DNA from 2 places in the Streptomyces sp. NPDC048644 genome. Region 2 is predicted to be linked to the other one. Evidence: riboswitches for the same ligand, from Rfam matches in the RefSeq annotation. Region 2 holds a riboswitch; the other holds the start of a gene.

Region 1 (7,391 bases), on a different contig from region 2:
ACGCGACCAGACCGATGCTGCCGACCAGGGTCCGGACGATCTCCTCGGCGACCACCTCGCTGGTGGCGACCGTGCCCACGCTGCTCTGTGCGATCGAGAACAGCAGCAACAGCGGCAACGCCGCGCCCGCGTAGGCGAGTACGAGGGTGTTCACGACGGAGGCGATGTGGTCCCGCCCGATCCGCATGGCGGCGCCGTACAGCTTGCGCCATCCCGCCGACGGGTCGGCCTCCTTGAGTTCCCACACCGCGGCGGTCTGGGTGACCGTCACGTCGTCGAGCACGCCCAGCGAGCCGATGATGATGCCTGCCAGCAGCAGTCCGCGGATCTCGATGCCGGGGTACAGCCCGTGCACCAGCCCCGTCGTGTCGTCCGTGTTGCCGGTCAGCAGCGCCCAGCCGATGAAGACCGAGCCGAGCAGCCCGATCAGCAGCAGCGAGGCGAGCGTGCCGAGCACCGCGACCGAGGTTCTGGCCGTCAGTCCGTGGCACATGTACAGCGCGATCAGCATGATGGCGCTGCCGCCGATCACCGCCACCAGCAGGGGATTCGATCCCTGAAGGATGGCCGGGAGGATGAACAGCGTCAGGACCCCGAAGCTCGCCGCCAGGGCGACCAGCGCCAGTACCCCGCGCAGCCGCCCGACGATCACGACGGCGCACGCGAAGATCGCGGCCAGTACCCACATGGGCAAGGTGCGGTCCACATCGCTGATCGAGTACTGCAGATCCTTGGGCGCCTTGGGGGAGTACGCGACGACGACCTCCTGCCCCGTCGTGTAGTGCCGCAGCGCGTCCGGTGTCACGACCGCCTGGAAGGTCCGGCCGGCGTTTCCGCCCGACGTGACCTCGACCGTCGCGCGTTCGCAGGGCTTCCCCCGCTCCGCTCCCCCGGTCGGCTGGCCGCCTGGAGTCGTCGGCTGTTGCTGCTGCTCGGCGTGCACGTCGGCGCAGTTGACCTCCTCCACCTTGGTCACCCTGGCCTGTTCGGTCGGCTGGTCGAAGCCGACGCCGGACGGCCGGTGATCGGGCGCGCCGCCCGGCCACAGCACCGCGAGGCCGACCACCACGGCGGCGGCGAACGGGATCAGCACCGCGGCGATGACCTTGCGCAGATGCCGGGAGACGGGCGCGGCGGGGCCGTGCCCGTGCGTGTGCGCATGGCCGTGGGAGTGCGTATGAGGATCGGTGCCGGTCACCGACCGATCATCGCAAGAAGCGCAGGGCCCCCTGTTCACCACGCCACATCGGCCGCTACCGTGGTGGCACCTTTGCAATCGCGGGAGCTCGGAGCACCGGGCTGAGAGGGCGCTGATCCTCGTCCCAGCGGCGTTTCACGTGAAACGCCCGTGGGCGGGAGCCGCTGCGTCGACCGCCGAACCTGTTACCGGGTAATGCCGGCGTAGGGAGTTGGGTCTCCATGACTCTGCAGGATGCACGCACGCCCGAAAACGGCGAGTCCGGCCAGGACGCCTCCGCCAAGGAGATCGGCTGGCACAAGGGCTACCTCACCGGATCCCGCCCTGACCTGCGGGTTCCGGTCCGGCGAGTGCACCTCACCAACGGCAAGGACGTGACGCTCTACGACACGTCAGGGCCGTATACCGACGCTCACATCGAAACGGACGTCCGCCGCGGACTGGCGCCGCTGAGAGAGAACTGGATCATTTCGCGGGGCGACACCGAGGAGTACGCGGGTCGCCCGCTGCGCCCCGAGGACGACGGCCTCAAGCACACCTCGCCGCGTGGCGGTCTGAAGAACCTCGACGCGGTCTTCCCCGGCCGGCCGCGGCAGCCCCGCCGCGGCCGGAACGGCGCCGCGGTCAGCCAACTCGCCTATGCGCAGCGCGGCGAGATCACCGCGGAGATGGAGTACGTCGCCCTCCGCGAGAACGTCACGCCGGAGTTCGTACGTGACGAGATCGCGGCGGGCCGTGCCGTCCTGCCGGCCAACGTCAACCATCCGGAGATCGAGCCGATGATCATCGGCAAGAACTTCCTGGTGAAGGTGAACGCCAACATCGGTAATTCCGCGGTCACTTCCTCCATCGAGGAGGAGGTGGACAAGATGACCTGGGCGACGCAGTGGGGTGCGGACACGGTCATGGACTTGTCCACCGGTCGCAACATCCACACCACGCGGGAGTGGGTGCTGCGCAATTCCCCCGTGCCGATCGGCACCGTTCCGCTCTACCAGGCGCTGGAGAAGGTCGACGGCAAGGCCGAGGAACTGACCTGGGAGATCTACAAGGACACGGTCATCGAGCAGGCCGAGCAGGGCGTGGACTACATGACGGTGCACGCAGGTGTGCTGCTGCGCTACGTCCCGCTCACCGCCCGGCGCAAGACCGGCATCGTTTCGCGGGGCGGTTCGATCATGGCTGCCTGGTGCCTGGCGCATCACCAGGAGTCCTTCCTCTACACGCACTTCGAGGAGCTCTGCGACATCCTCGCGGCCTACGACGTGACGTTCTCGCTCGGGGACGGCCTGCGTCCCGGTTCGATCGCGGACGCCAACGACGAGGCGCAGTTTGCGGAGTTGCGGACGCTGGGTGAGCTGAACACCATCGCCAAGCGGCATGGTGTCCAGACGATGATCGAGGGTCCGGGGCACGTCCCGATGCACAAGATCAAGGAGAACATCGACCTTCAGCAGGAGATCTGCGAGGAGGCGCCGTTCTACACGCTGGGCCCGCTGACCACCGACATCGCGCCCGCGTACGACCACATCACCTCGGGTATCGGCGCCGCGATGATCGCTTGGTGGGGTACGGCGATGCTCTGCTACGTCACGCCCAAGGAGCACCTGGGCCTGCCGGACCGTGACGACGTCAAGACCGGCGTGATCACGTACAAGATCGCGGCCCATGCGGCGGATCTGGCCAAGGGACATCCCGGTGCCCAGGAGTGGGACGACGCGCTGTCCGACGCGCGCTTCGAGTTCCGCTGGGAGGACCAGTTCAATCTGGCCCTGGACCCGGACACCGCGCGTTCCTTCCACGACCAGACCCTGCCGGCCGAGCCGGCGAAGACGGCCCACTTCTGTTCCATGTGCGGGCCGAAGTTCTGCTCGATGAAGATCTCCCAGGACATCCGCCGCGAGCACGGCGGTGACCTGGCGGTCGACGCGGAGGCGGGTATGGCGGAGAAGTCGAAGGAGTTCGCGGCGGCGGGCAACCGCGTCTATCTGCCGATCGCCGACTGATCCGGCCGTTCCGGGACCGGCACCGGGGCGTCCCTTCGCGCGGCGCCTCGGGCCGGGAGCGCGCCCGCCTACTCCGGCCGTTCCTCGGGCCCGTCGTGGTCGGGGCCGGTGAAGTCGGGGCTGGAGTAGCGGGGGCGGGGGCCTGCCGATCCGGTGTCGGGGCTGCTGAACCGGGGGCGGGAGTAGCCGAGGGACGGGATGCGGCTCTTGCGTACGCCGGTCCGGCCCGGGGTGTACGGGGCGGGGGCGTGGTCGGCGGCTGCCGCGAGGGTGTCGTGGAGGAAGGGCAGCAGGCCCTGTTCGATGAGGGCGCGGTGCCATGCCTCGCGCGCGCGGTCGAGGTCGTGGTGTCCGGTGGCCTCGCGCGGCGATGAGCCGTTGCGCAGTGCGGTGATCACCAGGCCGGCCATCGCGACCAGCGCCCCCGCCGCGGTCAGCGCGGCGAAGATCCAGCCGACGGCGATCAGCGGCCGGGCGACGGCCTGTTCGGGGCTGACGGCGCTCAGGACGTAGCCGATGAGGAGGAAGAGGACCGCCGCGATGCCCGCGAGGACCGGGGCGAGGACGGCGATCATGGCGCCGAGTCCCGCGCCGGCGGCTTCCGGCGCGCCGTCCGGGCCGGTGGCCGCGGTGGTGAACGGGTCCGCGACGCCGGGGCTTTGGGCATCTTCGCGGTCGGCCGTCGCGGCATCGGCGGGAGCGCCGTCCGGGTCGCGCAGTCGGTCGCGCAGCCGTACGTAGTGCCGGTACTCGGTCGCGGCGTGGGCGGTGATGGTGGAGGTGGCGTCGAGCGCCAGCGTGCGCAGTTGCTCGGTGGTGAGGTGCTCGCTCGCTGCGGTGGCGAGATCCGGGCGGTGGGCGGCGGTACGCAGCGCTTCATCGAGGAGTCGCGCGAAGTCCTCGCGGTCCTCGTTGAGCAGATGCGGAGCGCTGTTCATGTGCATCCCCCGATGCTCCGTAGGGCCGTACGGGCCGACGATGGCCGGGCAGTTGGCGGAAACGGAGGAGAGCCTGCTACGGATAGCCCGATGGTAGAGCGCCTCCGGCACGGGGTGACAGGGGGTTTCCGGAAATTGGGCCCGGCCCGGAACGGAACCGTCCGGTCACGCCGTGCGCCGACCACCCGCCGACTTGGCCTTCACCTGCCCGGATAACGCTCAGTCAGTCAGGGGAAGTTGAACGACAAGCAATTTTCCGGCCATGGTGACCCCGCCGTCCATGGCGATGGCCAGCCCGTCGGCATAGACGTGCGGCTCCTCGACGACGACGGGCTCGCCGTCGGTGTCCTCCGTGCCCACCTCGCCCAGGAGGTACGGGATCGGGCTGTGGCCGTGCACCACGCGTGTGCCGCCGTAGGCGTCCAGGAGCTGGCGTACGGCCTGCGCGCCGGATTCGTCGCGGAAGGCGAAGCGCTTGGTGAACTTGCGGAACAGGTCCCAGACTTCGTCGGCCTCGCTGCGGGTCAGCACGTCGTGGACGGTGTCGTTGACGGCTTCGATGGAGTCGCCGTATTCGAGGTAGGCGGTGGTGTCGGAGTGCACGAGCAGGTGCCCGTCCTCCTCCATCACGGCGTCCAGGCGGGCCATCCACTGGAGGTGGTGGTCCTCCAGGCGGTCCATGTCGGTCTTCTGGCCGCCGTTGAGCAGCCAGGCGGCCTGGAAGGACGCGGTCCCGGCGCCGGACTGGACGGGGGTGTCACCGAACCGCTTGGCGCCCAGGAGCAGCAGTTCGTGGTTGCCCATCAGCGCCTTGCAGTACCCGCCGGCGGCGGCGGCCTCGGCGGACAGCTGCATGACGAGGTCGATGACGCCGATGCCGTCCGGGCCGCGGTCGGTGAAGTCGCCCAGGAACCACAGCCTGGCGTTGCCCGCCGACCAGCTGCCGTCGGCGTCGATCAGCCCTTCGGCGGCGAGGGCCTCGCGCAGCTCGTCGTAGTAGCCGTGTACGTCGCCGACGACGTACAAGGGGCCTGGCCCCTCGGCCGGTTCGCCGTCCGGTGCGGTCTCGGGGGCCGGTACGAGTCCGGCCGTCGGCTGGTCGACGAGGGTGTCGGCACGCCCTGGTGCGCCGACGACGGGGAGGTCGCGGGCGGTCGGGGTGTACTCATCGGGCAGTTCCGCGGCGTGTGCGGGGAGCTGCGCCTGCGGTGCGGCGGGGAAGTGCGGGGGGACGGTGTCAGCCGGCGGTCCCACGGGCGCGCCGGGGGGCGGTCCTGGCGGCTGCGGGGACGCCGGAGTGTGTGCCGCCATGGTCCACGCCATGGGTCCTTGACCGGCCCCCTGAGTCATTGACCCCTCCACCATCGCGCCGCCGTGTACCTCTCGGACCTTTGCCTGGTCGACGGCGGTCCGCGGTGTCGTTCGCCCATCATAGGAACGCTGCTCGCGGGTTGTGACGCACCCGGGGGTGGTCAATCGACGGGAGCTCGGCGTTCCCTGCGGTTTTATCCCGAGATCACCCTGATTTTCCCTGGCCGTGGGGGCTGACCGGGCCGCTGCCGGTGCGTCGCTCGCGCCGGTTCCGGGAGCGTATCCAACACGCGGCGGCCGGATCATGGCGTGAATGCGACGGTCGGCGTGGCGCGGAACGTCCCGGACGGGAGGCCGACGGGCCGGCCCGGGAGGGGCACCCACTCGGTGCCCCTCCCGCTGCCGACGCTGCGCCGACGGTAGGGATCAGTCGCCGGCCGGGCCGCGCGGCGGGCTGACGGTCGTGCGGGGGGACCGGCGCTGGGACGAGGTCCGCACGATCAGGTCGGTCGGTATGACCTGTTCCACCGGGCACCCGTCACCCAGTCCTTCGATCGCGTCGATGAGGATCTGGACGACGGCGGTGCCGATGCGGCGGGGTTTGAGGGACAGGGTGGTGATCGGCGGTTCGGTGTTGGCGTAGACGGTGGACTCGCTGCAGCAGACCAGCAGCAGGTCGTCCGGGACGCGCAGTCCGTAGCGGCGGGCCGCGGCGAGCAGGTCCGTGCCGTTGGGGTCGAAGAGGCCGTAGACGGCGTCGGGGCGGTCGGGCCTGGCCAGGAGCCGGTCGGCGGCGACGGCTCCGGCGCACGGGTCGTGTGCCGGGTAGGACTCGTAGACCGGGTCCTGGCCGACTCGTTCGCACCACCGGAGGTACGCGGTGGTCGACAGCCGGGTGTAGGTGTCGGTGGTGGTGCCGGTGAGGAGGCCGATGCGGCGGGCGCCGGCGTCGGCGAGGTGGTCGAGCAGGCCGAGTACGGCCGCTTCGTGGTCGTTGTCGACCCAGCCGGTGACGGGGAGGGTGCCGCCGGGGCGGCCGTCGGAGACGACGGGGAGGCCGTGCCGGACGAGTTCGGTGACGACGGGGTCGCCGTCGGCCGGGTCGATGACGACCGTGCCGTCGAGTGCGACGTTGGACCACACGTCGTGGCGGGAGGTCGCGGGGAGGATGACGAGGGCGTAGCCGCGGGCCAGCGCGGCGGAGGTGGCGGCTCTGGCCATCTCTGCGAAGTACGCGAATTCGGTGAAGGTGAAAGGTTCATCCCCGTACGTGGTCACGGTCAGGCCGATGAGGCCCGATTTGCCGGTACGGAGGGTTCGGGCGGCGGCGGAGGGGCGGTAGCCCAGCCGTTCGGCCACCTCGCGGACGTGGCTACGGGTGGCATCCGGAAGCCGGCCCTTGCCGTTGAGCGCGTCGGAGACGGTCGTGATCGATACGCCGGCCGCGGCGGCCACATCTCGGATGCCTGCCCGCCCCAGCCGGCGACCGGTCGACCGGCTCACCTGGTGCTTCCCTGCTGCTGTCATGGCGAGCCGATAGTAGGGCTCGGGCGGGCTTTTCGCGGGAGTCGGCCGTCGCCTTGCAGAAGGCACGTTTCTGCAAGGTGATCAGTCGTCAATATCCTTGGAAGGTAAGGGAGTTGTGGGTTTCGGGTGGAGTTGGCCGGGTCACCGGGGGCGTTCGCCTGGCGATCTCGTCAGGTATCGAAGAGGTCTCAAGTCACCTTCACGGGGGACGCGCGCCACGGAGTGAGCTACCGGCGCGCGCAGATATGGCGAGCGCGCCCCGGGGGCGAGTGGGCGGCGCGGTACGGGTGGCTGACTCGCACCGTACGGGGACGGGGCCCCAGGGCCGTGGGAAGGGCGGCCGGGAAGCGGGGGTCTGCCGCCGAACGGGGGAATCCTCTTAAGGTGTGCAGTATTGGAGTCGAGTGGGAC
Region 2 (7,391 bases):
CTCCCGCGAGAAGGCCAAGCTGGAGAAGACCCTCGGCGGTATCCGCGAGATGCAGAAGGTGCCCAGCGCCGTCTGGATCGTGGACACCAAGAAGGAGCACATCGCGGTTGGTGAGGCCCGGAAGCTCAACATTCCGGTCGTCGCGATCCTCGACACCAACTGCGACCCCGACGAGGTCGACTACAAGATCCCGGGCAACGACGACGCGATCCGCTCCGTCACCCTGCTCACCCGCGTGATCGCCGACGCCGTCGCCGAGGGCCTCATCGCCCGTTCCGGCGTCGCCACCGGCGACCAGAAGCCCGGCGAGAAGGCTGCCGCCGAGCCGCTGGCCGAGTGGGAGCGCGACCTGCTCGAGGGCGAGAAGAAGGCCGACGAGGCCCCCGCGGCCGAGGACAAGCCCGCCGAGGACAAGCCGGCCGAGGCCCCGGCCGCCGAGGCTCCGGCCGCCGAGGCCGAGAAGCCGGCCGAGGACGCCGAGCAGGCCTGACCTCAGAACCGGTTGACGACGGCGGGGGCCGGTGCCACAAGCGCCGCCCCCGCCGTCCACCCGTAGATCTTTCGACTTTCGAGAAGAGATTCACAGATCATGGCGAACTACACCGCCGCTGACGTCAAGAAGCTCCGCGAGCTCACCGGCGCCGGCATGATGGACTGCAAGAAGGCGCTGGACGAGGGCGACGGCAGCGTCGACAAGGCCGTCGAGATCCTGCGCGTCAAGGGCCAGAAGGGCGTCGCCAAGCGCGAGGGCCGCTCCGCCGAGAACGGCGCAGTCGTCTCCCTCATCGCCGACGACAAGACCTCCGGCGTGCTGCTCGAGCTGAAGTGCGAGACCGACTTCGTCGCCAAGGGCGAGAAGTTCCTGGCCGTCGCCAACGCGCTCGCCGCGCACGTCGCCAAGACCTCTCCGGCCGACATCGAGGCGCTGCTCGCCTCCGAGATCGAGGCCGGCAAGACCGTCCAGGCGTACGTCGACGAGGCCAACGCCACCCTGGGCGAGAAGATCGTCCTGGACCGCTTCGCGCAGTTCTCCGGTGGCTACGTGGCCGCTTACATGCACCGCACCATGCCCGACCTCCCGCCGCAGGTCGGTGTCCTGGTCGAGCTGGACAAGGAGAACGCCGAGGTCGCGAAGGACGTCGCGCAGCACGTCGCCGCGTTCGCGCCGAAGTTCCTCTCCCGTGAGGACATTCCGGCCGACGTCGTCGAGAACGAGCGTCGCGTCGCCGAGGCCACCGCGAAGGAGGAGGGCAAGCCCGAGGCCGCCCTTCCGAAGATCGTCGAGGGTCGCGTCAACGGCTTCTTCAAGGAGAACGCGCTGCTGGACCAGGCGTTCGCCAAGGACAACAAGAAGACCGTCCAGAAGGTCGTGGACGAGGCCGGTGTCTCGCTGAAGCGCTTCGCGCGCATCCGCGTCGGCGCCTGAGCCTGCCGCGAAGGCAGCGAATGACCTACGACCCCGCTAGGGTCGTACGCAGTCGGCCGCTCAGTGGCCGGCCGCAGATGTGACGAGGAGGCCATTGCCGTACGGGGATCTGAACCGGACCCACGGCAATGGCCTTCTTCGTATGTGTACGAGGAGAGCTCAATGAATCACGGTGCCGACGGCTCGGACAAGGCCGACAATCCCGACAGTGGTGGGAAGGGACGCTTCCTGCTGAAGCTGTCAGGCGAAGCGTTCGCCGGCGGCGGCGGCCTGGGTGTCGACCCCGATGTCGTGCACGCCGTGGCACGTGAGATCGCCGCCGTGGTACGCGACGGCTACGAGATCGCCATCGTGATCGGCGGCGGCAACTTCTTCCGCGGCGCCGAACTCCAGCAGCGCGGCATGGACCGGGCCCGTTCCGACTACATGGGCATGCTCGGCACGGTCATGAACTGCCTCGCCCTCCAGGACTTCCTGGAGAAGGAAGGCATCGAGACCCGCGTGCAGACCGCCATCACCATGGGCCAGGTCGCGGAGCCGTACATTCCGCTGCGCGCGGTGCGCCACCTGGAGAAGGGCCGGGTCGTCATCTTCGGCGCCGGTATGGGCATGCCGTACTTCTCCACGGACACCACCGCAGCCCAGCGCGCCCTGGAGATCGACGCCGAGGCCATGCTGATGGGCAAGAACGGCGTGGACGGTGTCTACGACGCCGACCCCAAGAAGAACCCCGACGCGGTGAAGTTCGACGCGCTCGAATACGGCGAGGTCATCACCCGCGACCTGAAGGTCGCCGATGCCACCGCCATCACGCTGTGCCGCGACAACAAGCTTCCGATCCTCGTCTTCGAGCTGCTCGCCGAGGGCAACATCGCGCGTGCGGTGAAGGGTGAGAAGATCGGCACGCTCGTCAGCGATCAGGGCACCCGGGCCTGACGGCCCCAACTGCCGCGATGGCGTACGGGCATCGGCCGGTACCCGCGGCAACTCCCGTGCCGGGCAGGGCCCCGGCACGGGGATGGACAACCGCCTGCCGGTCGGACACCGTGCAGGAGTAGACGCGCGGCAGGGGCGAGGCTCTGCTTCTTACCGAAGAGACCAGGAGCAAGTGGTGATCGAAGAGATCCTCCTCGAGGCCGAGGAGAAGATGGAGAAGGCCGTCGTGGTCGCCAAGGAGGACTTCGCCGCGATCCGCACCGGGCGTGCGCACCCGGCGATGTTCAACAAGATCGTGGCGGACTACTACGGTGCCTTGACGCCGATCAACCAGCTGGCGTCGTTCTCGGTTCCGGAACCGCGGATGGCCGTGGTGACCCCGTTCGACAAGAGCGCGATGCGCAACATCGAGCAGGCGATCCGCGACTCCGACCTCGGTGTCAACCCGAGCAACGACGGCAACATCATCCGAGTGACGTTCCCGGAGCTGACCGAGGAGCGCCGCAAGGACTACATCAAGGTCGCCAAGACCAAGGGCGAGGACGCGAAGATCTCCATTCGCAGCGTCCGCCGCAAGGCGAAGGAAAACCTCGACAAGCTCGTCAAGGACAAGGAGTCGGGCGAGGACGAGGTCAGGCGCGCGGAGAAGGAGCTCGACGACACCACCGCGAAGTACGTCGCGCAGGTGGACGAGCTCCTCAAGCACAAGGAATCCGAGCTCCTCGAGGTCTGATGAACGAGTCATCCTGGGGGGCCCCGCCCGGCGCAGGTCACTGGGGACCGCCCGACCATGGACCGGCCTCCGCGCCGAGCGGGGCGGCGCCACCCGCTGTGACGGGATACGCGCACGACGGGGGAGCGGTGGGGCAGACCCGGCCGCTGCCCGTCGTGCCCGACGCCGGCGGATACCAGGACGACAGCCGGGACCACCGGGACATCCGGGACGACGACCGGGGGGCCACTCGGCTGAGCGGCCCCCTGTTCCGCGACGAAAAGCCGCAGGAGCCCATGGCCACTCCTTTCCCCGGTTCCCCCGGGCCCACGGGCTCGCAGGACCCAGAGAAGCCGAAGAAGAAGAGCGCGGGACGCAATCTGCCCGCCGCGATAGGGGTCGGCGTCGGCCTCGGCGCGGTCATCGTCGCCTCCCTCTTCGTCTACAAGCACGTCTTCATCGGCGTGATAGCGGTCGCCGTCGTCGTGGGCCTGTGGGAGCTGACCTCGCGGCTCACCGAGCGCAAGGACATCAGGGCGCCGCTGGTACCGCTCGCCGTCGGCGGCACCGCCATGGTGATCGCCGGCTACGTGCGCGGAGCCGAGGGCGCCTGGGTGGCGATGGCACTCACCACCCTCGCCGTCCTGGTCTGGCGCATGACGGGGAAACCCGAGAACTACCTGCGGGACGTCACCGCAGGGGTCTTCGCGGCGTTCTACGTGCCGTTCCTCGCGACGTTCGTCGCCCTGATGCTCGCCGCCGACGACGGGCCGCAGCGGGTACTGACCTTCCTGCTGCTGACGGTCGTCAGCGACACCGGGGCGTACGCCGTCGGCTGGCGCTTCGGCACGCACAAGCTCGCGCCCCGCATCAGCCCCGGCAAGACCCGTGAGGGCCTGGTCGGTGCCGTGCTGTTCGCGATGGCCGCCGGCGCGCTGTGCATGGAGTTCCTGATCACGGACGGTGCCTGGTGGCAGGGGCTGCTGCTCGGCCTGGCCGTCGCCACCAGCGCCACCCTCGGCGACCTCGGCGAATCCATGATCAAGCGGGACCTCGGCATCAAGGACATGGGCACCCTGCTGCCCGGCCACGGCGGCATCATGGACCGGCTCGACTCCCTGCTGCCGACCGCCCCGGTCGTCTGGCTGCTCTTCGTGATCTTCGTCGGCAGCGGCTGAAGCGCCCAGGTAGTCTGGAAAGGCCCGCTGTCCGACAGCGGGCCTTTTTCCGTCCTCGCGACCGCGGGGACAGTTCCCGTGAGTCCCCCGGGTTCCGGCACCGTCCCGCCGTTGGCTCCGCACCGTGGAGATCGTCCGGCACCGTCGCATTGAGGAGTTCCGCCCATGGCACCGCCCGAGCCCGGTGTGCTGACATTCGTCGCCCCCCGCGGGGCCAAGAAGCCCCCGCGGCACCTCGCAGACCTCAGCCCCGCCGAGCGCCGCGAAGCCGTGGCCGCGATCGGCGAGAGGCCGTTCCGCGCCAAGCAGCTGTCGCAGCACTACTTCGCGCGCTACGCGCACGAGCCGGCGCAGTGGACCGACATCCCCGCCGCGGCCCGGGAGAAGCTCGCCGCGGAGCTGCTGCCCGAGCTGATGAACGTGGTGCGGCACATCTCGTGCGACGACGACACCACCCGCAAGACCCTGTGGAAGCTGCACGACGGCACGCTCGTCGAATCGGTGCTGATGCGCTACCCGGACCGGGTCACGATGTGCATCTCCTCACAGGCCGGCTGCGGGATGAACTGCCCGTTCTGCGCCACCGGCCAGGCCGGCCTGGACCGCAACCTCTCGACCGCCGAGATCGTGCACCAGATCGTCGACGGAATGCGCGCCCTGCGCGACGGCGAGGTGCCAGGCGGCCCGGCGCGGCTGTCGAACATCGTGTTCATGGGCATGGGCGAGCCGCTCGCCAACTACAAGCGGGTGGTCGGCGCCATCCGGCGGCTCACCGACCCCGAGCCGGACGGCCTCGGCCTGTCGCAGCGCGGCATCACCGTCTCCACCGTCGGACTGGTGCCCGCCATGCTGCGGTTCGCCGACGAGGGCTTCAAGTGCCGGCTCGCGGTCTCGCTGCACGCCCCGGACGACGAACTGCGCGACACCCTCGTCCCGGTCAACACCCGCTGGAAGGTGCGCGAGGTCCTGGACGCGGCCTGGGAGTACGCCGAGAAGTCCGGCCGCCGGATCTCCATCGAGTACGCCCTGATCCGTGACATCAACGACCAGGCCTGGCGCGGTGACCTGCTGGGACGGCTGCTCAAGGGCAAGCGCGTGCACGTCAACCTCATTCCGCTGAACCCGACACCCGGCTCGAAGTGGACCGCGTCGCGCCCCGAGGACGAGCGGGCGTTCGTCCGGGCCATCGAGGCGCACGGCGTGCCGGTGACCGTCCGCGACACCCGCGGCCAGGAGATCGACGGCGCCTGCGGACAGCTCGCGGCCTCGGAACGCTGACCGCCCGCTGGTAGCGTGTGATCGAACAAATGCACATTCCGACAGGGGAGCGCCACAGCGCTGAGAGTGCGGAGACGTCGTAGGGATACGGCGCCCGCAGACCCTTGAACCTCGCCCGGGTCATTCCGGGTAGGAAGTTCGGTCGTCACTCATGCTGTTGCGCCCCGCCCTGCGCCGCCCGGCTCCACCGGGCGGCGCGGCGCGGGGCCGCGTCTCTTCCTGGCCAGCCAGGAGGAAATCAGTGAGCACCAACCGCACCACCACCGCCCGCAGAGCCGTGGCGGCGGTCGCCGCCGCCGCAGCCGGCATGACCGCGCTCGCCGCCTGCGGCAGCGCGGACGGCGGCAGCGCGGCGGACGCCAAGACCGTCACACTCGTCAGCCACGACTCCTTCAACGCCTCGAAGTCGGTGCTCGCCGCGTTCGAGAAGCAGAGCGGCTACAAGGTCCGGGTGCTCAAGGGCGGCGACGCGGGCAAGGCCGTCAACCAGGCGATCCTCTCCAAGGACAACCCGCAGGGCGACGTCTTCTTCGGCATCGACAACACCCTGCTGTCCCGCGGCCTGAAGGCCGGCCTCTTCACGCCGTACCGGGCCAAGGGCCTCGACGCCGTCCCCGCCGCCCTGCAACTGGACAAGGCAGACCACCGCGTCACACCCCTCGAATACGGCGACACCTGCGTCAACTACGACCGCGCCTACTTCGACCGGCACCGGCTCGCGCCGCCGAAGACCTTCGACGACCTGCTCAAGCCGCAGTACAAGGGCCTGCTCGTCACGGAGAACTCCGCAACCTCGTCGCCGGGGCTCGCCTTCCAGCTGGGCACCATCGCCACCCACGGTGAGAAGGGCTGGCAGGACTACTGGAAGAAGCTCAAGGCCAACGGCGTCGAGGTGGTCGACGGCTGGGAGCAGGCGTACAACGAGCGCTTCTCCGGATCCGCGGCCGGCCGGGGCAAGGGCGACAAGCCGCTGGTCGTCTCGTACGCCTCCAGCCCGCCCGTCGAGGTGCTCGGCAAGAAGCCCGCGCCGAAGCAGGCACCGACCGGCGTCGCCACCGGGACCTGCTTCCGGCAGATCGAGTTCGGCGGCCTCCTCAAGGGCGCCAAGAACGAGAAGGGCGGCAAGGAACTGCTGGACTTCCTGCTCAGCCGGAAGTTCCAGGAGGACATGCCGCTCCAGATGTTCGTCAACCCGGCGCGCAAGGACGCCACGGTGCCCGACCTGTTCACCAAGTACGGCGCGACGATCGACAAGCCGGCGACCCTCGCCCCGGAGACGATCACCGAGAACCGCGAACAGTGGGTCAAGCAGTGGTCCTCGCTCGTTCTGAAGTAGACGGGGCCAGGCGCGGCCGTAGCCGGCGCGCCACGGCGGTGCGGGCGGCGCTGATGGCGCTGCCGGTCGCCTTCTTCGCGCTGTTCTTCGCCTACCCGGTCACCGCGATCGTCGGACGCGGGCTGAAGGACGGCGGGCGGTGGCAGCTCGGCCGGATCGCCGACGTGCTCGGCGACGGGGACGTCCTGCACGTCCTGTGGTTCACCGTCTGGCAGGCCGCCGCGTCGACCGGCCTCACCCTGCTGATCGCGCTGCCCGGCGCGTACGTCTTCGCACGGTTCGACTTCCCCGGCAAGCAGTTGCTGCGGGCGGTGGTCGCGGTGCCGTTCGTGCTGCCGACCGTCGTCGTCGGCTCCGCCTTCCTGGCCCTGGCCGGCCGCGGCGGGCTGCTCGACGACCTGTGGGGCGTGCGTCTCGACACCTCGGTGTGGGCGATTCTGCTCGCCCACGTCTTCTTCAACTACGCCGTGGTCGTACGGACCGTCGGCGGGCTGTGGGGACAGCTCGACCCGCGGCAGGAGGAGG

Evidence for each region. A riboswitch is a leader RNA that binds a small molecule or an ion and turns the genes downstream of it on or off. The one in region 2 is predicted to bind thiamine pyrophosphate.
Region 1: linked by a shared signal. The riboswitch ahead of thiC (phosphomethylpyrimidine synthase ThiC) and the one ahead of ACGFNI_RS29095 (thiamine ABC transporter substrate binding subunit) in region 2 are both predicted to bind thiamine pyrophosphate.

The regions. Positions count from the first base shown of each region.
Region 1 covers NZ_JBICVO010000006.1:415,756-423,146, forward strand. Annotated here, with positions in the region: gene ACGFNI_RS16960 (YibE/F family protein) at 1-1,198, opposite strand, end outside; TPP riboswitch at 1,269-1,425, shown strand; gene thiC (phosphomethylpyrimidine synthase ThiC) at 1,420-3,204, shown strand; gene ACGFNI_RS16970 (hypothetical protein) at 3,273-4,148, opposite strand; gene ACGFNI_RS16975 (metallophosphoesterase) at 4,362-5,465, opposite strand; gene ACGFNI_RS16980 (LacI family DNA-binding transcriptional regulator) at 5,880-6,980, opposite strand.
Region 2 covers NZ_JBICVO010000016.1:93,067-100,457, forward strand. Annotated here, with positions in the region: gene rpsB (30S ribosomal protein S2) at 1-490, shown strand, start outside; gene tsf (translation elongation factor Ts) at 590-1,426, shown strand; gene pyrH (UMP kinase) at 1,589-2,362, shown strand; gene frr (ribosome recycling factor) at 2,538-3,095, shown strand; gene ACGFNI_RS29085 (phosphatidate cytidylyltransferase) at 3,095-4,252, shown strand; gene rlmN (23S rRNA (adenine(2503)-C(2))-methyltransferase RlmN) at 4,418-5,530, shown strand; TPP riboswitch at 5,564-5,684, shown strand; gene ACGFNI_RS29095 (thiamine ABC transporter substrate binding subunit) at 5,838-6,866, shown strand; gene ACGFNI_RS29100 (ABC transporter permease) at 6,842-7,391, shown strand, end outside.